Regions from separate parts of the Pseudomonas sp. LBUM1657 genome, predicted to be linked through region 4. Evidence: predicted binding sites of a transcription regulator. Region 4 holds the regulator's gene; each other region holds the start of a gene.
What was found. Region 4 encodes sigma-54, which starts transcription at its own class of promoters, with help from an activator protein. Its sites were predicted from a motif close to ANTGGCATNNANNTTGCTNT; they were not measured.
Positions count from the first base shown of each region.

Region 1 (3,796 bases), 600 kb from region 4:
CAGCTGTTCTTCGGTAGCACCGAGGTTGTCGAACAGGTCGAAGATCTGGTCCAGAACCCAGTCCGGACGCGCGCCTGGACGGTCTACCTTGTTGATCACCACGATTGGACGCAGGCCGGCTTCGAAAGCCTTCTTGGTCACGAAACGGGTTTGCGGCATAGGGCCGTCTTGAGCGTCAACCAGCAGCAGAACGGAGTCAACCATCGACATTACGCGTTCAACTTCGCCGCCGAAGTCGGCGTGGCCCGGGGTGTCCACGATGTTGATGTGGTAGCCGTTCCAGTTGATGGCGGTGTTTTTCGCCAGAATGGTAATACCGCGCTCTTTCTCCTGGTCGTTGGAGTCCATCACGCGCTCGTCGTTGAGCTCGTTGCGCTCCAGGGTGCCGGATTGACGCAAGAGTTTGTCTACCAGGGTGGTTTTACCGTGGTCAACGTGAGCAATGATGGCGATGTTGCGTAGATTTTCGATCACTTGTGTATCTCGATCAGAGGATTCGGTGTGCTGACAAGTCTTGGCAGCGATTAACAGTAGAGTCCGGCAAAGCCGTTACAGCTTGACGGCGGCGTCGGGGGGCCGGTGACGCAGGCCACAGGCAAACAGCCCCGGGCACTTAGCTCGGTCGATAAACGCGCACATTGGCATGCCCCTCACTGAGCAAATGGTGGGCATGCAGGCGACTCATCACGCCTTTGTCGCAATACAACAGGTACTGGCGAGTAGGGTCCAGTTCCTTGAAACGAGCGTTCAATGCATAAAACGGCATCGTCTGTACCTCAATGCCACCGAGTTCCAGCGGCTCGTCTTCAGCGGCATCCGGGTGACGGATGTCGATGATGATCTGGCCCGCCAGTGCTTCGCTGACTTCTTCAATCTGCAAGTCCTGGCCCAATTCGTCGATCACGCGATCGATCGGCACCAGCTTGGCGTTCTCGAGCGCACGCTCAAGGACCGCCATGTCGAATTCTTTCTCTTCATGCTCCACGCGCGGACGCTTGGCGTGGGTCTTGGGGTTCACCGAGATGACCCCGCAGTACTCCGGCATGTGCTTGGCAAAATCAGCGGTGCCGATTTCGTTGGCCAGGTCGATGATGTCCTGCTTGTGACTGGCGATCAGCGGACGCAAGACCAGCTTGTCGGTCACGCAGTCGATCACGGACAGGTTCGGCAGCGTCTGGCTCGACACCTGGGAGATCGCTTCGCCGGTCACCAGCGCTTCGATCTCCAGCCGATCGGCAATACGGGAAGCAGCGCGCAACATCATACGCTTCAAAACCACACCCATATGACTGTTATCGACTTTCCCGAGAATTTCTCCCAGTACTTCCTCGAACGGCACACTGACAAATAACACGCGTTGGGAGCTGCCGTACTTCTTCCAGATGAAGTGCGCGACTTCCATGACGCCCAGTTCATGGGCACGTCCGCCCAGATTAAAGAAGCAGAAGTGGCTCATCAGGCCACGGCGCATGATCTGGTAGGCGGCAACAGTGGAATCGAAGCCGCCAGACATCAGCACAAGCGTCTGTTCCAGGGCACCCAGCGGATAACCGCCGATGCTGTTGTGCTGGTTGTGGATCACGAACAACCGTTTGTCGCGAATTTCGATGCGAACTTCGATTTGCGGCTCTTTCAGCGAGATTCCGGCGGCGCCGCACTGACGACGCAGTTGGCTGCCAACGTATTTCTCGACATCCATCGAGCTGAATTCATGCTTGCCGGCACGCTTGCAGCGCACCGAAAAAATCTTCCCAGCCAGTGAATCACCGAAATGCTGCTTGCACTTGGCGACGATGTCGTCAAAGTCGCCCAGCGGGTATTCATCGACCTGCAGGAAATGCGCGATGCCCGGCATGCAGCTCAGGCGCTCGGTCATCTCCTTCAGGGCTTTGGGCTCGCTCACGCGGGTTTCCAGCTCGAGATTGTCCCACACACCGTTCACCACCACAGCCGGGTCCAGGTCGCGGAGCACGGTACGGATGTTTTTGGCCAACTGGCGGATGAAACGCATCCGTACCGGGCGGCTCTTGATGGTGATCTCGGGGAAGACTTTTACGATTAGTTTCATGAAAACAGCGCGCGCTGGGCCAGCCGAAAAAGGGGGGCGCGGATTATAGCGGAAATTGCTCAAGGTTTAACCAGTTAATGTGCAGAAGGTTTTGCGCGCACCAAAACAGGTCATTTGTCGATTTTAACGCCACATTGTAGGGCGAGAATTTCTGCTTTAAGGCACATTGCACCTTTATAAGCGTGATATTGGGGCAAAAAACCCATGGTGGGGCACTGGCATGCAATTTGCTCCCTTGTGAGGCAGGTTGCCTTGGCAGAGTATTCGCGCCGGCATCACCCACATTCTAAGGGCATCCACTACTAAGCCCGAAGCCACCCGGAGGACACTATGTCGAAGTCGGTTCAACTCATCAAAGATCATGACGTCAAGTGGATTGATCTGCGCTTCACGGACACCAAAGGCACTCAGCACCACGTGACCATGCCGGCTCGCGACGCGCTGGATGAAGCTTTCTTCGAAGAAGGCAAAATGTTCGACGGTTCCTCCATCGCTGGCTGGAAAGGCATCGAAGCCTCCGACATGATCCTGATGCCGGATGACTCCACTGCCGTCCTCGACCCGTTCACCGAAGAGCCGACCCTGATCCTGGTTTGCGACGTGATCGAGCCTTCGACCATGCAAGGCTACGACCGTGACCCACGTGCGATCGCCAAGCGCGCCGAGGAATACCTGAAGTCGACCGGTATCGGCGACACCGTATTTGTTGGTCCAGAGCCAGAATTCTTCATCTTCGACGAAGTGAAGTTCAAGTCCGACATCTCCGGCTCCATGTTCAAGATCTACTCTGAACAAGGTTCTTGGATGTCCGACCAAGACGTGGAAGGCGGCAACAAAGGCCACCGTCCAGGCGTCAAAGGCGGCTACTTCCCTGTTCCGCCGTTCGACCACGACCACGAAATCCGTACCTCCATGTGCAACGCCATGGAAGAAATGGGCCTGGTCATCGAAGTTCACCACCACGAAGTGGCGACTGCCGGCCAGAACGAAATCGGTGTGAAGTTCAACACCCTGGTTGCCAAGGCTGACGAAGTTCAGACCCTGAAGTACTGCGTACACAACGTTGCTGATGCATACGGCCGCACCGCGACCTTCATGCCTAAGCCACTGTACGGCGACAACGGTTCGGGTATGCACGTTCACCTGTCCATCGCTAAAGATGGCAAGAACACCTTCGCTGGCGAAGGCTATGCCGGCCTGTCCGATACCGCTCTGTACTTCATCGGCGGCATCATCAAGCACGGTAAGGCTCTGAACGGCTTCACCAACCCGTCGACCAACTCTTACAAGCGTCTGGTCCCAGGTTTCGAAGCTCCAGTGATGCTGGCTTACTCGGCTCGCAACCGTTCCGCTTCGATCCGTATTCCTTACGTGTCCAGCCCTCGCGCTCGCCGTATCGAAGCCCGCTTCCCGGATCCAGCAGCCAACCCGTACCTGGGCTTCGCTGCACTGTTGATGGCCGGCCTGGACGGCATCCAGAACAAGATCCACCCTGGCGATGCAGCTGACAAAAACCTGTACGACCTGCCGCCTGAAGAGGCGAAAGAGATCCCACAAGTTTGCGGCAGCCTGAAAGAAGCCCTGGAAGAGCTGGACAAAGGTCGTGCGTTCCTGACCAAAGGTGGCGTTTTCAGCGACGACTTCATCGACGCTTACATCGCCCTGAAAAGCGAAGAAGAAATCAAAGTACGTACCTTCGTACACCCACTGGAATACGAGCTGTACTAC
Region 1 covers NZ_CP166799.1:333,235-337,030, reverse strand. Annotated here, with positions in the region: gene typA (translational GTPase TypA) at 1-474, opposite strand, end outside; gene thiI (tRNA uracil 4-sulfurtransferase ThiI) at 614-2,068, opposite strand; gene glnA (glutamate--ammonia ligase) at 2,399-3,796, shown strand, end outside.
Region 1: a site for sigma-54 is predicted at 2,283-2,302, ahead of glnA (glutamate--ammonia ligase). Genes of this name have one in related genera too.

Region 2 (3,796 bases), 950 kb from region 4:
CTAATGGAAAGTCTCATGCAGCCTCCAGGTAGGAACTGTGTATGGCATTGCCCAACTGGCGCACCAGCGGGATGAACTCGGTCAGCCAGGCGTGCAGGCCTTCGTCGAGAATTTCGGTGATGCCGGTGTAGCGCAGGCGCGCGTCCATTTCCGCCGCCAGGCGTTGCGCAGGTCGGCCGTTGGCCCCCGGCAACTGGGCGAGGATCTGGTCGATTTCTTCGGTACAAGCCCGCAGCGAACGCGGGACGTCAGCGCGCAGCAACAGCAATTCGGCCACATGCCGGGCACCGGGCGCATCGCGGTAGATCTCGGTGTAAGCCTCGAACGATGACAACGCCCGTAACAAAGCACTCCACTGGTAATAGGCGTGGGCCGTGCCGTCGCTGACTGCTTCCGCCTGATCGCCGGCCATTTCGTATCGGGCATCGAGCAGGCGCAAGGTGTTGTCAGCCCTTTCGATAAACGTCCCCAGACGAATGAAGCGGAACGCATCGTTGCGCATGATCGTGCCGTAGGATGCGCCGCGGAACAGATGGGAACGCTCCTTGATCCACTCGCAAAAACGGCTCATGCCGTAGCGACTCAAGCCTTGGTCGGCGATGCCGCGGATTTCCAGCCAGGTGGCGTTGATGTTTTCCCACATATCAGCGGTGATTCGCCCACGCACCGCATGGGCACTGGCCCGCGCGGCGCCGAGGCAGCTGTAGATGCTCGCCGGGTTGGCCGCGTCCAGGGCAAAAAAATGCAGCAGCCGTTCGGCATGCAGATCGCCGTGACGCTCCAGGTAATCGTCCAGGGTGCCGGTAATCAGCAACGGCATGGCCAGTTCGTGCAGGCCGTCACCGCGACCATCCTGAGGCATCAGCGACAGCGAATAACTGATGTCGAGCATCCGCGCGAGGTTTTCCGCCCGCTCCAGGTAACGCGACATCCAATACAAATCCGAGGCAGTTCTACTTAACATGGCAGGCTTCCTTCAATCCTCGACCACCCAGGTGTCCTTGGTTCCGCCACCCTGGGAGGAGTTCACCACCAGGGAGCCTTCGCGCAGGGCGACACGGGTCAAACCGCCGGGCACAACCCGGGTTTCGCGGCCAGACAATACAAACGGACGCAGGTCGATATGGCGTGGAGCGATGCCGTTTTCGACAAAGGTCGGACAGGTCGACAGCGACAGCGTCGGTTGTGCGATATACGCGTGGGGCTTGGCTTTGATCCGCGCGCGGAACGATTCGATTTCCGCCGCCGAAGCCGCCGGCCCCACCAGCATTCCGTAACCGCCGGAGCCCTGGGTTTCCTTGACCACCAGGTCCGGAAGATTGGCCAGCACGTGGGACAGTTCAGTGGGATTACGACACTGCCACGTCGGCACGTTCTTCAGGATCGGCTCTTCATCCAGGTAGAAACGGATCATGTCCGTGACGAATGGATACACCGACTTGTCGTCCGCAACCCCGGTGCCGATGGCATTCGCCAACACGACATTGCCAGAGCGGTAGGATGACAACAGCCCCGGTACGCCGAGCATCGAATCCGGATTGAACGCCAGCGGATCGAGGAAGGCATCGTCGAGGCGACGGTAGATCACGTCGACCGCTTTCGGCCCGTCGGTGGTGCGCATGAACACCTTGTCGTCCCGTACGAACAGATCCGCGCCCTCCACCAGTTCAACGCCCATTTCCCGAGCCAGGAACGCATGCTCGAAGAACGCGCTGTTGAAACGCCCTGGGGTCAGCACCACCACGCTCGGATTATCGATCGGGCTGGAGCTTTTCAGGGTGTCGAGCAGCAAGTTCGGGTAATGATCGATAGGTGCAATACGCTGTGCCGAGAACAATTCGGGGAACAGCCGCATCATCATCTTGCGGTCTTCAAGCATGTAGCTCACGCCGCTCGGTGTACGAAGATTGTCTTCGAGCACGTAGTACGTGCCGTCGCCATCGCGCACCAGATCGACGCCAGAGATGTGGGAATAGATATCCCGGTGCAAATCGAGCCCTTGCATCGCCAACTGGTATTGCTCGTTGGCCAGCACTTGCTCGGCCGGAATAATGCCGGCCTTGATGATGCGCTGCTCGTGATAAAGGTCAGCGAGAAACATGTTCAACGCCTTGACCCGCTGAATACAACCGCGCTCGACGACTCGCCATTCGCTGGCGGGGATGCTGCGGGGAATGGTGTCGAAGGGAATCAGGCGCTCTGTCCCTTGCTCGTCACCGTAGAGCGTGAAGGTAATCCCGGCGCGATGAAACAGCAGATCGGCCTCGCGTCGCCGTTGTGCCAAAAGCTCGTCAGGCGTTTCGGCCAGCCAACGGGCAAACTCCCGGTAATGCGGGCGGACCTGGCCGCCGGCATCGTACATTTCATCAAAATAGGTGCGGATCATGCCGTACTCCTTGTCACCCGGACATCCAGGCCTTCGCAAGGCCCGTGCCATCGGCATAAACGCTTTTATATCAATCAGTTGGATATCCGCCCCGCACGCACCGCACCAATCCTGTGCGGCAAATGCCCCCACCTGATCGCCCCCGCTTCATTGCGAAGCAATGTTGTCGCCTATCACCAGCATAGCCAGAGTTGATTTCACTGCCCGGACGGCGATGCCGATAATCCAAGCATTCGCTGAAATAGCTGACCCGACTTCCCTTTTAGCCGCCTGCTCAGGCGGTTTTTTTTGCGCCGCATTCTTGTTTCAGGGTTTTGCCAGATACTTTTCCAGTGCCCACAAACGAAAACGGCCAACCCTAAGGTCAGCCGTTACTGAGTGTTGTCACTGTTCATAAGTTATGCGAGTCGCCCTCGTACCTCCTGTTTGACGCCCCATCCTTCCATGATGCCGCCCAAAGGCTCGACCACCGCCTCGAAGCCCTGCTCAAAGTCGCCGATGCCGTCATAGGTGGCGTACATCACTTTGCTCAGTTCCAGATACCACGCGCCGTCATCGCGCACACTGATCTGTGCATTCAAGGATTCACCACAGTAATGCCCTGCCGCCCTGCGCGCCCGCTCCTCGTCCGGGAAAATGGCGTAGAACTCGATGGGATGGAACCGTGAAAAGTCGAAACCGCCTTCTTTCATGCGGCGCAGCACGCTGCTGCTGATGTCTTCTTGATAGGCTGTGCTCATGAAACGTCCCCCTCATACTGATGGATAGACTTTCCGTATTCCCGGCGCTCGCAACCGAATGGTGCGAGCGATGCGGCAACAACGTTACCGGTGGGAAGCAAGCATGTAGCTGACAAGACCAGACCTTAGCGATCCATTCGCTGATCTCGGTTGCAGAGTAGCCCCAAGTCAGAGCCGCTGCCAAGGCCTGGATGCAAATGTGACAAGAGGAGTATCAGACGGGAGTAATGCCGAGGATTTGTATGCTGTTCTGGGTTTTAAGACTTTTGACGCTCGCGTCATCGGTTCGCCCTTCCAGATCGTTCAGATCCAGTTCGGCAGCGACAGGAAGGAGCCGGGCCTTGATGAGTTTGGCGGCTTGCTCGTTGTTCGGGCACTCCTCGCACTCAAAGACTTCATCGACTGTTTCACCGTGATCATCCACGAAAGTGATTTTCCACTTTTGCATCAGTGCCTCCTCGATAAAACCCGCAAATGGGCTTACAACTATCTGGACTTTTGCCCTGACTGATCGTTCAAACGGATTACAGCGCTTAGCCTTGAAAAACCTGTGGGAGCGGGCTTGCTCGCGAAGGCGGTGACTCAGGCAACAATAATATTGACTGACACTCCCTCTTCGCGAGCAAGCCCGCTCCCACAGGCAATGCGTAAATTTTCAGTCGTTGCTTGG
Region 2 covers NZ_CP166799.1:1,885,878-1,889,673, reverse strand. Annotated here, with positions in the region: gene ACA055_RS08690 (transglutaminase family protein) at 1-17, opposite strand, end outside; gene ACA055_RS08685 (alpha-E domain-containing protein) at 14-964, opposite strand; gene ACA055_RS08680 (circularly permuted type 2 ATP-grasp protein) at 977-2,386, opposite strand; gene ACA055_RS08675 (ribonuclease E inhibitor RraB) at 2,785-3,126, opposite strand; gene ACA055_RS08670 (hypothetical protein) at 3,341-3,574, opposite strand; gene speE (polyamine aminopropyltransferase) at 3,782-3,796, opposite strand, start outside.
Region 2: a site for sigma-54 is predicted at 2,419-2,438, ahead of ACA055_RS08680 (circularly permuted type 2 ATP-grasp protein). Genes of this name have one in related genera too.

Region 3 (3,796 bases), 730 kb from region 4:
TATCAAAGTTCACTGCCAGAACCGCATCGGCATCCTGCGCGACATTCTCAACCTGCTGGTGGAGTACGGAATCAACGTCGCTCGCGGCGAGGTCGGCGGTGAACATGGCAATGCCATCTACCTGCACTGCCCGAACCTGATCAACATTCAGTTCCAGGCGTTGCGTCCGAAATTCGAATCAATTGCCGGGGTCTTCGGCGTCAAGCGCGTAGGGCTGATGCCCAGCGAGCGTCGGCACATGGAGCTGAATGCCTTGCTCGGTGCGCTGGAGTTCCCGGTGCTGTCGATCGACATGGGCGGCTCGATCGTTGCGGCCAACCGCGCGGCGGCGCAGTTGCTCGGGGTGCGGGTCGATGAGGTGCCGGGCATTCCGTTGTCGCGCTACGCCGAGGATTTCGACTTGCCGGAACTGGTGCGCGCCAACAAGTCGCGGATCAACGGGTTGCGGGTCAAGGTCAAGGGTGATGTGTTTCTCGCCGACATCGCGCCGCTGCAATCGGAGCATGACGACAGTGAGGCCATGGCCGGTGCCGTATTGACGTTGCACCGCGCCGATCGGGTGGGGGAGCGCATCTATAACGTGCGCAAGCAGGAATTGCGCGGGTTCGACAGCATCTTCCAGAGCTCGAAGGTAATGGCCGCGGTGGTGCGCGAAGCCCGGCGCATGGCGCCGCTGGATGCGCCGCTATTGATAGAAGGCGAAACCGGCACCGGTAAAGAGTTGTTGGCGCGAGCCTGTCACCTGGCGAGTCCGCGGGGGCAGTCGCCATTGATGGCACTCAACTGCGCTGGTCTGCCGGAGTCGATGGCCGAGACCGAACTGTTCGGCTATGGCCCCGGCGCCTTCGAAGGCGCGCGGGCCGAAGGCAAGCTTGGGCTGCTGGAGCTGACGGCGGGCGGTACGCTGTTTCTCGATGGCGTCGGGGAAATGAGCCCGCGCTTGCAGGTGAAATTGCTGCGCTTTTTGCAGGACGGTTGCTTCCGGCGTGTAGGCAGCGATGAAGAGGTTTATCTGGACGTACGGGTGATCTGCGCAACGCAGGTCGATCTTTCCGAGCTGTGCGCGCGCGGTGAGTTTCGTCAGGATCTGTATCACCGCTTGAACGTGTTGTCCTTGCACATTCCGCCACTGCGCGAGTGCCTCGATGGTTTGACGCCGCTGGTGGAACACTTCCTCGATCAGGCCAGTCGGCAGATTGGTTGCCCGCTGCCGAAGCTGGCACCGGCGGCGATGGAGCGGCTCAGTCACTACCATTGGCCGGGCAATGTGCGACAGCTGGAAAACGTGCTGTTCCAGGCGGTTTCCCTGTGCGAAGGCGGGACGGTCAAGGCCGAGCATATTCGTCTGCCGGATTACGGCGTGCGTCAGCCCCTTGGCGACTTCTCGCTCGAGGGTGGGTTGGATGCGATTGTTGGGCGCTTCGAGAAAGCTGTGCTGGAGCGCTTGTATTCCGAGCATCCGAGCAGTCGGCAATTGGGTAAGCGGTTGGGGGTTTCGCATACGACTATTGCCAATAAGTTGCGTGAGTATGAAGTCGGCAAGAGCGAGTCATAGCCGATAGCTGTTTTGCCTGTGATGGACCCTTCGCGAGCAAGCCCGCTCCCACATTTAATTTGTGTTTGGCTCGATCAAATGTGGGAGCGGGCTTGCTCGCGAAGGCGGTAGTCCAGTCCACCTCAACGTCAGCCGTTGCCACTTACCGGCATAACACCGCCGGTTTTTCGTCTTCGACACAATCCCCAATCCCCCTCTGAACCCCTCAAGTCCTTTGTTTGCCGGGCCCCGCGTCGCCAGAAAAAAGTTGGTCTGCAAATTGCTTGTGGCTCAGCAGTAAAGCGGTGGGCGGCAAACGTCCGGCATGCAGAGGAAAGAGCGTGGACAAGTACCTTTATGTGGCAATGACCGGCGCCAGCCAGAATGCACTGGCGCAGAAGGCTCATGCCAACAACCTGGCGAACATCTCCACCAACGGTTTCCAGAAAGACCTGGAGCAGGCGCGTTCGATGCCGGTGTTCGGTGACAGCTTTCCGGCGCGTGCGTTTGCCATGTCCGAACGCCCGGCCACCGACTTCTCTCCTGGCGCGCTGGTGGAAACCGGCCGTGATCTGGATGTCGCGGTGCAGGGCAACGGTTGGATCGCGCTACAGAACCCTGACGGCGGTGAAAGCTACGTGCGTACCGGCAGCCTGAACGTTGACGCCCTCGGCGTGCTACGGGCCGGCAACGGTATGCCGGTGCTGGGCAATGGCGGGCCGATTGCCGTGCCACCCGAGCAGCAAATCGAAGTGGGCGAGGACGGCACCATCAGCATTCGTGCGATGGGCGAAGGTCCTCGCGTGATGGCGGAAGTCGACCGCATCAAACTGGTCAACCCTGACTTCAGGAACATGACCAAAGGCCTGGACGGTTCGATCCACACCAAGGACGGCAAGCCGGCGCAAGCCGATGCCAACGTCAAGCTGGTGTCCGGGTTCCTCGAGTCGAGCAACGTCAATGCCGTGGAAGAGATGACCTCGGTGCTGGCCCTGGCCAAGCAGTTCGAGCTGCACATCAAGATGATGAACACCGCCAAAGAAGACGACCAGGCCATGGCTCGGGTCTTGCAGATCAGCTAATTATCAGAACGTCGCGCCGTAAAACAGGCGCACGAGGAGAATCGAATGCTTCCGGCTCTATGGGTTGCCAAAACAGGTCTGTCCGCCCAGGACACCAACCTGACGACTATTTCCAACAACCTGGCCAACGTGTCGACCACGGGTTTCAAACGTGATCGCGCCGAGTTCCAGGACTTGCTCTACCAGATCAAGCGCCAGCCAGGCGCCCAGTCGACCCAGGACAGCGAACTGCCGTCGGGTCTGCAATTGGGTACCGGTGTGCGCATTGTCGGCACCCAGAAAAACTTCACCGCCGGCAGCCTGCAAACCACCGAACAGCCGCTGGACATGGCCATCGACGGTCGCGGTTTCTTCCAGATTCTGCAGCCGGACGGTACCACGTCCTACACCCGTGACGGTACGTTCCACCTCGACTCCAACGGTCAGATCGTGAACGCCAGCGGCTTCGCCCTGGAACCGGCCATTGTCATCCCGAACGACGCCCAGACCTTCACGGTCGGTCGCGACGGCACCGTGTCCGTCACCGTTGCCGGCAACCCGGCCGCCCAGGTGATCGGCAACCTGCAAACCGCCGACTTCATCAACCCGGCCGGCCTGCAAGCGGTGGGTAACAACCTGTTCCTGGAAACCGCTGCCAGTGGTGCGCCGCAAGTCGGCACGCCAGGCCTGGCCGGGTTCGGCACCACGCTGCAGAACACCCTGGAAACTTCCAACGTCAGCACCGTTGAGGAGATGGTCAACATGATCACCACTCAGCGCGCCTACGAGATGAACTCCAAGGTGATCTCCACCGCCGACCAGATGCTCTCGTTCGTAACGCAGAATCTGTAATCAAGTCTATGAGGCGGCCATGAGGCCGCCTGCAACACCGTGAGGTAGGGTCATGAATCGCTTTGTATCTGTTCTGGCACTGAGTGGCATCACTGCACTCGCGGGCTGCGTCGCCCCGACGCCCAAGCCCAATGACCCTTACTACGCCCCGGTGTTGCCGCGCACGCCGCTGCCGGCTGCCGCCAATAACGGCTCGATCTACCAGGCCGGTTTCGAACAGAACCTGTACAGCGACCGCAAGGCGTTCCGGGTCGGTGACATCATCACCATCACCCTGAACGAGCGGACCCAGGCCAGCAAAAACGCCAACTCGCAAGTGGCCAAGAACAGCAAGGCCGACATTGGCCTG
Region 3 covers NZ_CP166799.1:1,657,966-1,661,761, forward strand. Annotated here, with positions in the region: gene ACA055_RS07540 (sigma-54-dependent transcriptional regulator) at 1-1,555, shown strand, start outside; gene ACA055_RS07545 (flagellar basal body rod protein FlgF) at 1,876-2,616, shown strand; gene flgG (flagellar basal-body rod protein FlgG) at 2,662-3,447, shown strand; gene flgH (flagellar basal body L-ring protein FlgH) at 3,500-3,796, shown strand, end outside.
Region 3: a site for sigma-54 is predicted at 1,802-1,821, ahead of ACA055_RS07545 (flagellar basal body rod protein FlgF). Genes of this name have one in related genera too.

Region 4 (3,796 bases):
CGTTACCAAAACCGGTAGAACCGAGTTTTTCACGGGCAATCAGAGCCTCGAAGACATCTTGCATCTCCAGATCCGGCACTTCGCGATGGATGAGGTTGGCAATTTGCTCGAGGGCTTTCTTTTTACTGCCGCCCGGCACGTTCACGAGGGAACGGCCGGGGGTCAGGATGCTTTCAAGTCGGATCATGGGTTGGGAGTGTTAACGACCGGTCGCGCCCTGGAGGAGGCTCTGGGTCTTTTCCTTATGCTTTTTGAGTTGTTTATCCAGCTTGTCGGTCAGTGCGTCGATCGCCGCGTACATATCGGTATGTTCCGCATTGGCGACCACTTCATTGCCGGGAATATGCAACGTGGCTTCGATTTTCTGCTTGAGCTTTTCGACCGTCATCGTGACTTGCACGTTGGTGATCTTGTCGAAATGCCTCTCTAGTCGTTCGAGTTTTTCGCCGATGTAGGAGCGAAGAGGTTCGGTCACTTCCAGTTGGTGTCCACTGATGTTGACTTGCATACAGCTTCTCCTTCGTTGCCAGTGCATAAAGCGGCAGGCAGAAATACCTGCCACTGGAACGCTGTGGCGTGGCTCTACATCAACCGCTTGCGTTCGCTCGAAGGCGCGATCCCGAGAGATTCGCGGTACTTGGCGACGGTGCGGCGAGCCACCTGAATGCCTTGTGCCTCCAGTAAACCAGCGATCTTGCTGTCACTCAACGGCTTTTTCTGATTTTCCGCGGCAACCAGTTTTTTGATGATCGCGCGAATCGCTGTGGACGAGCATTCACCGCCCTCGGAGGTGCTGACGTGGCTGGAGAAAAAGTATTTCAGTTCATAGATTCCCCGCGGGGTATGCATGAATTTCTGCGTGGTCACCCGTGAAATCGTCGATTCGTGCATGCCCACTGCTTCGGCAATGTCATGCAGGACCAGCGGTTTCATGGCTTCGTCGCCGTACTCCAGGAAGCCGCGTTGATGCTCGACAATCTGGGTGGCCACTTTCATCAGGGTTTCGTTGCGGCTTTGCAGGCTCTTGATGAACCAGCGAGCCTCTTGCAACTGGTTGCGCATGAAGGTGTTGTCGGCGCTGGTGTCGGCGCGGCGAACAAACCCGGCGTATTGGGCGTTGACCCGCAGCCGTGGCACCGATTCCTGATTGAGCTCTACCAGCCAGCGTTCGTTGTCCTTGCGCACGATCACGTCGGGAACGACGTATTCGGCTTCACTGGACTCGATCTGCGAGCCTGGGCGCGGGTTGAGGCTCTGGACCAGTTCGATGACCTGGCGCAGTTCATCTTCCTTGAGCTTCATGCGCCGCATCAGCTGGCTGTAGTCGCGGCTGCCAAGCAGGTCGATGTAATCGGTGACCAGACGCTTGGCCTCGGTCAACCAAGGCGTCTTGGCGGGCAACTGGCGCAATTGCAGCAGCAGGCATTCACCCAGGTTGCGGGCGCCGATGCCGGCGGGCTCGAATTGCTGGATGCGGTGCAGGACGGCTTCGATCTCGTCCAGTTCGATGTCCAGTTCCGGATCGAAGGCTTCGAGAATTTCCTCAAGGGTTTCGTCCAGGTAGCCCTGATTATTGATGCAATCGATCAGGGTCACGGCAATCAGGCGATCGGTGTCGGACATCGGTGCCAGGTTCAGTTGCCACAGCAGGTGGCTTTGCAGGCTCTCGCCGGCCGAAGTACGGGTGGTGAAATCCCACTCGTCGTCATCGTTGCTTGGCAAGCTGCTGGCGCTGGTCTGGTAGACGTCTTCCCATGCGGTGTCGACGGGCAGCTCGTTAGGGATGCGCTCGTTCCAGTCACCTTCCTCGAGGTTATCCACCGTCGGGGCGGTTTCCTGGTAGGAGGGTTCCGAAACATCGGCGTTAGGTTGCTGTTCGGCTTTATCGGCCAAGGGATCGGCATTATCGAAGTCGTCGCCTTCTTCCTGGCGTTCGAGCATCGGATTGGACTCCAGGGCCTCCTGGATTTCCTGTTGCAGGTCCAGGGTCGACAATTGGAGCAGGCGGATGGCCTGTTGCAGCTGCGGTGTCATCGTCAGCTGCTGGCCCATTCTCAAGACTAGCGATGGTTTCATGGCAGGGGCTTAACACCTTATTCGCCGGCGCACATGCGCCATCCACTACAGAGCGCCGGAGCGCCAAACATAAGCAAATTATATGCCTGAAACTGAACTGTTTGCCTAGAGCGCCGTAACAATAAAAAACTATAAAGCTTTATTGACGCGTTGCTCATGCTTGTCAGTGGCCGAATACCTTGAAAGCGATGTGTTTGCCTGGAGCGCTCTTCTCAAGAAAAACTATAAAGTTTTTATTGAAAAGGGCGCTCTGGCGATCGCCTGGGACACCTCAGCGCTTACAGGCGGAACTCATGGCCCAGATACACTTCCTTGACCAGTTCGTTGGCCAGGATGGTGGCAGAGTCGCCTTCGGCGATCAGTTGGCCATCGTTGACAATGTAGGCGGTTTCGCAGATATCCAGGGTTTCACGGACGTTGTGGTCAGTGATCAACACGCCAATGCCCTTGGCCTTGAGGTGATGGATGATCTGCTTGATGTCGCCCACCGAAATCGGGTCCACACCTGCGAAGGGTTCGTCGAGGAGGATGAATTTCGGGTTGGTAGCCAGTGCACGGGCGATTTCCACGCGGCGGCGTTCACCGCCGGACAGGCTCATGCCGAGGTTGTCTCGGATGTGGCTGATGTGGAATTCCTGCAGCAGGCTTTCCAGTTCCTTGCGACGATCGGCCTTGTCGAGTTCCTTGCGGGTCTCGAGGATTGCCATGATGTTGTCGGCTACCGAGAGTTTGCGAAAGATCGACGCTTCCTGCGGAAGATAGCCGATGCCGGCCTTTGCACGGCCGTGCATCGGCTGGTGGCTGACGTCCAGATCGTCGATCAGTACGCGGCCCTGATCGGCCTGTACCAGGCCGACAATCATGTAGAAACAGGTGGTCTTGCCGGCGCCGTTGGGACCCAGCAGGCCGACGATTTGACCGCTGTCGATGGACAGGCTGACGTCGCGCACGACCTGGCGGCTCTTGTAGCTCTTGGCCAGATGCTGAGCTTTCAGAGTTGCCATTACTGGGCCTTTTGCTCGTCGGTTTTCTTCTTCGGCTGGATCACCATGTCAATGCGCGGACGCGACTCGGTGACTTTGCTGCCCGTGGCGCGACCGGCGCTGGCGAGCTTCTTGTTGGTGTCGTAGACGATTTTCTCGCCTTGGGTGACGTTGCCGTCCTTGTCGATGACTTTAGCGCGATCGATCAGCACGACGCGGTCTTGCGAGGCGTGGTACTGGATAGTCACCCCGTAGCCCTGGACCGGTTTTGTATCGCCCGCAGTTTGCAGTTGCTCGAAGTAGGCAAGGTTGCCCACCGAGGTCACTACATCAATGTCGCCGGCAGGGGTGCGAGTGATGGTCACGGTGTTGCCGGTAACCTTCATCGAGCCCTGGGTAATGATCACGTCACCTTTATAGGTGGCAATACCATTTTTATCGTCCAGTTGGGCGTCGTCGGCCTGGATGCGGATAGGCTGCTCTTGATCGTTCGGCAGAGCCCAGGCGCTCACGCTTCCCAGTGCTGCGCCCAGACCGAGCAAAATAGGGAGGGTTTTAACGAGCCTCATACTGTCCTCTTACGTTCGATAGCAGGTGTATCCTGCTTTCTTTCAAGTACGCTTTCATTCCGTTGCCTGTCGATACACCACCAGCGCCGTCGATTCTAACGGGTTGATCGGTCTGCGCATATTGCTGTTGCGGGAACACGGTCATGCGAGTGGTGGTGATAAGGGTCC
Region 4 covers NZ_CP166799.1:931,895-935,690, forward strand. Annotated here, with positions in the region: gene ptsN (PTS IIA-like nitrogen regulatory protein PtsN) at 1-187, opposite strand, end outside; gene hpf (ribosome hibernation-promoting factor, HPF/YfiA family) at 200-508, opposite strand; gene ACA055_RS04190 (RNA polymerase factor sigma-54) at 583-2,076, opposite strand; gene lptB (LPS export ABC transporter ATP-binding protein) at 2,355-3,080, opposite strand; gene lptA (lipopolysaccharide transport periplasmic protein LptA) at 3,080-3,628, opposite strand; gene lptC (LPS export ABC transporter periplasmic protein LptC) at 3,615-3,796, opposite strand, start outside.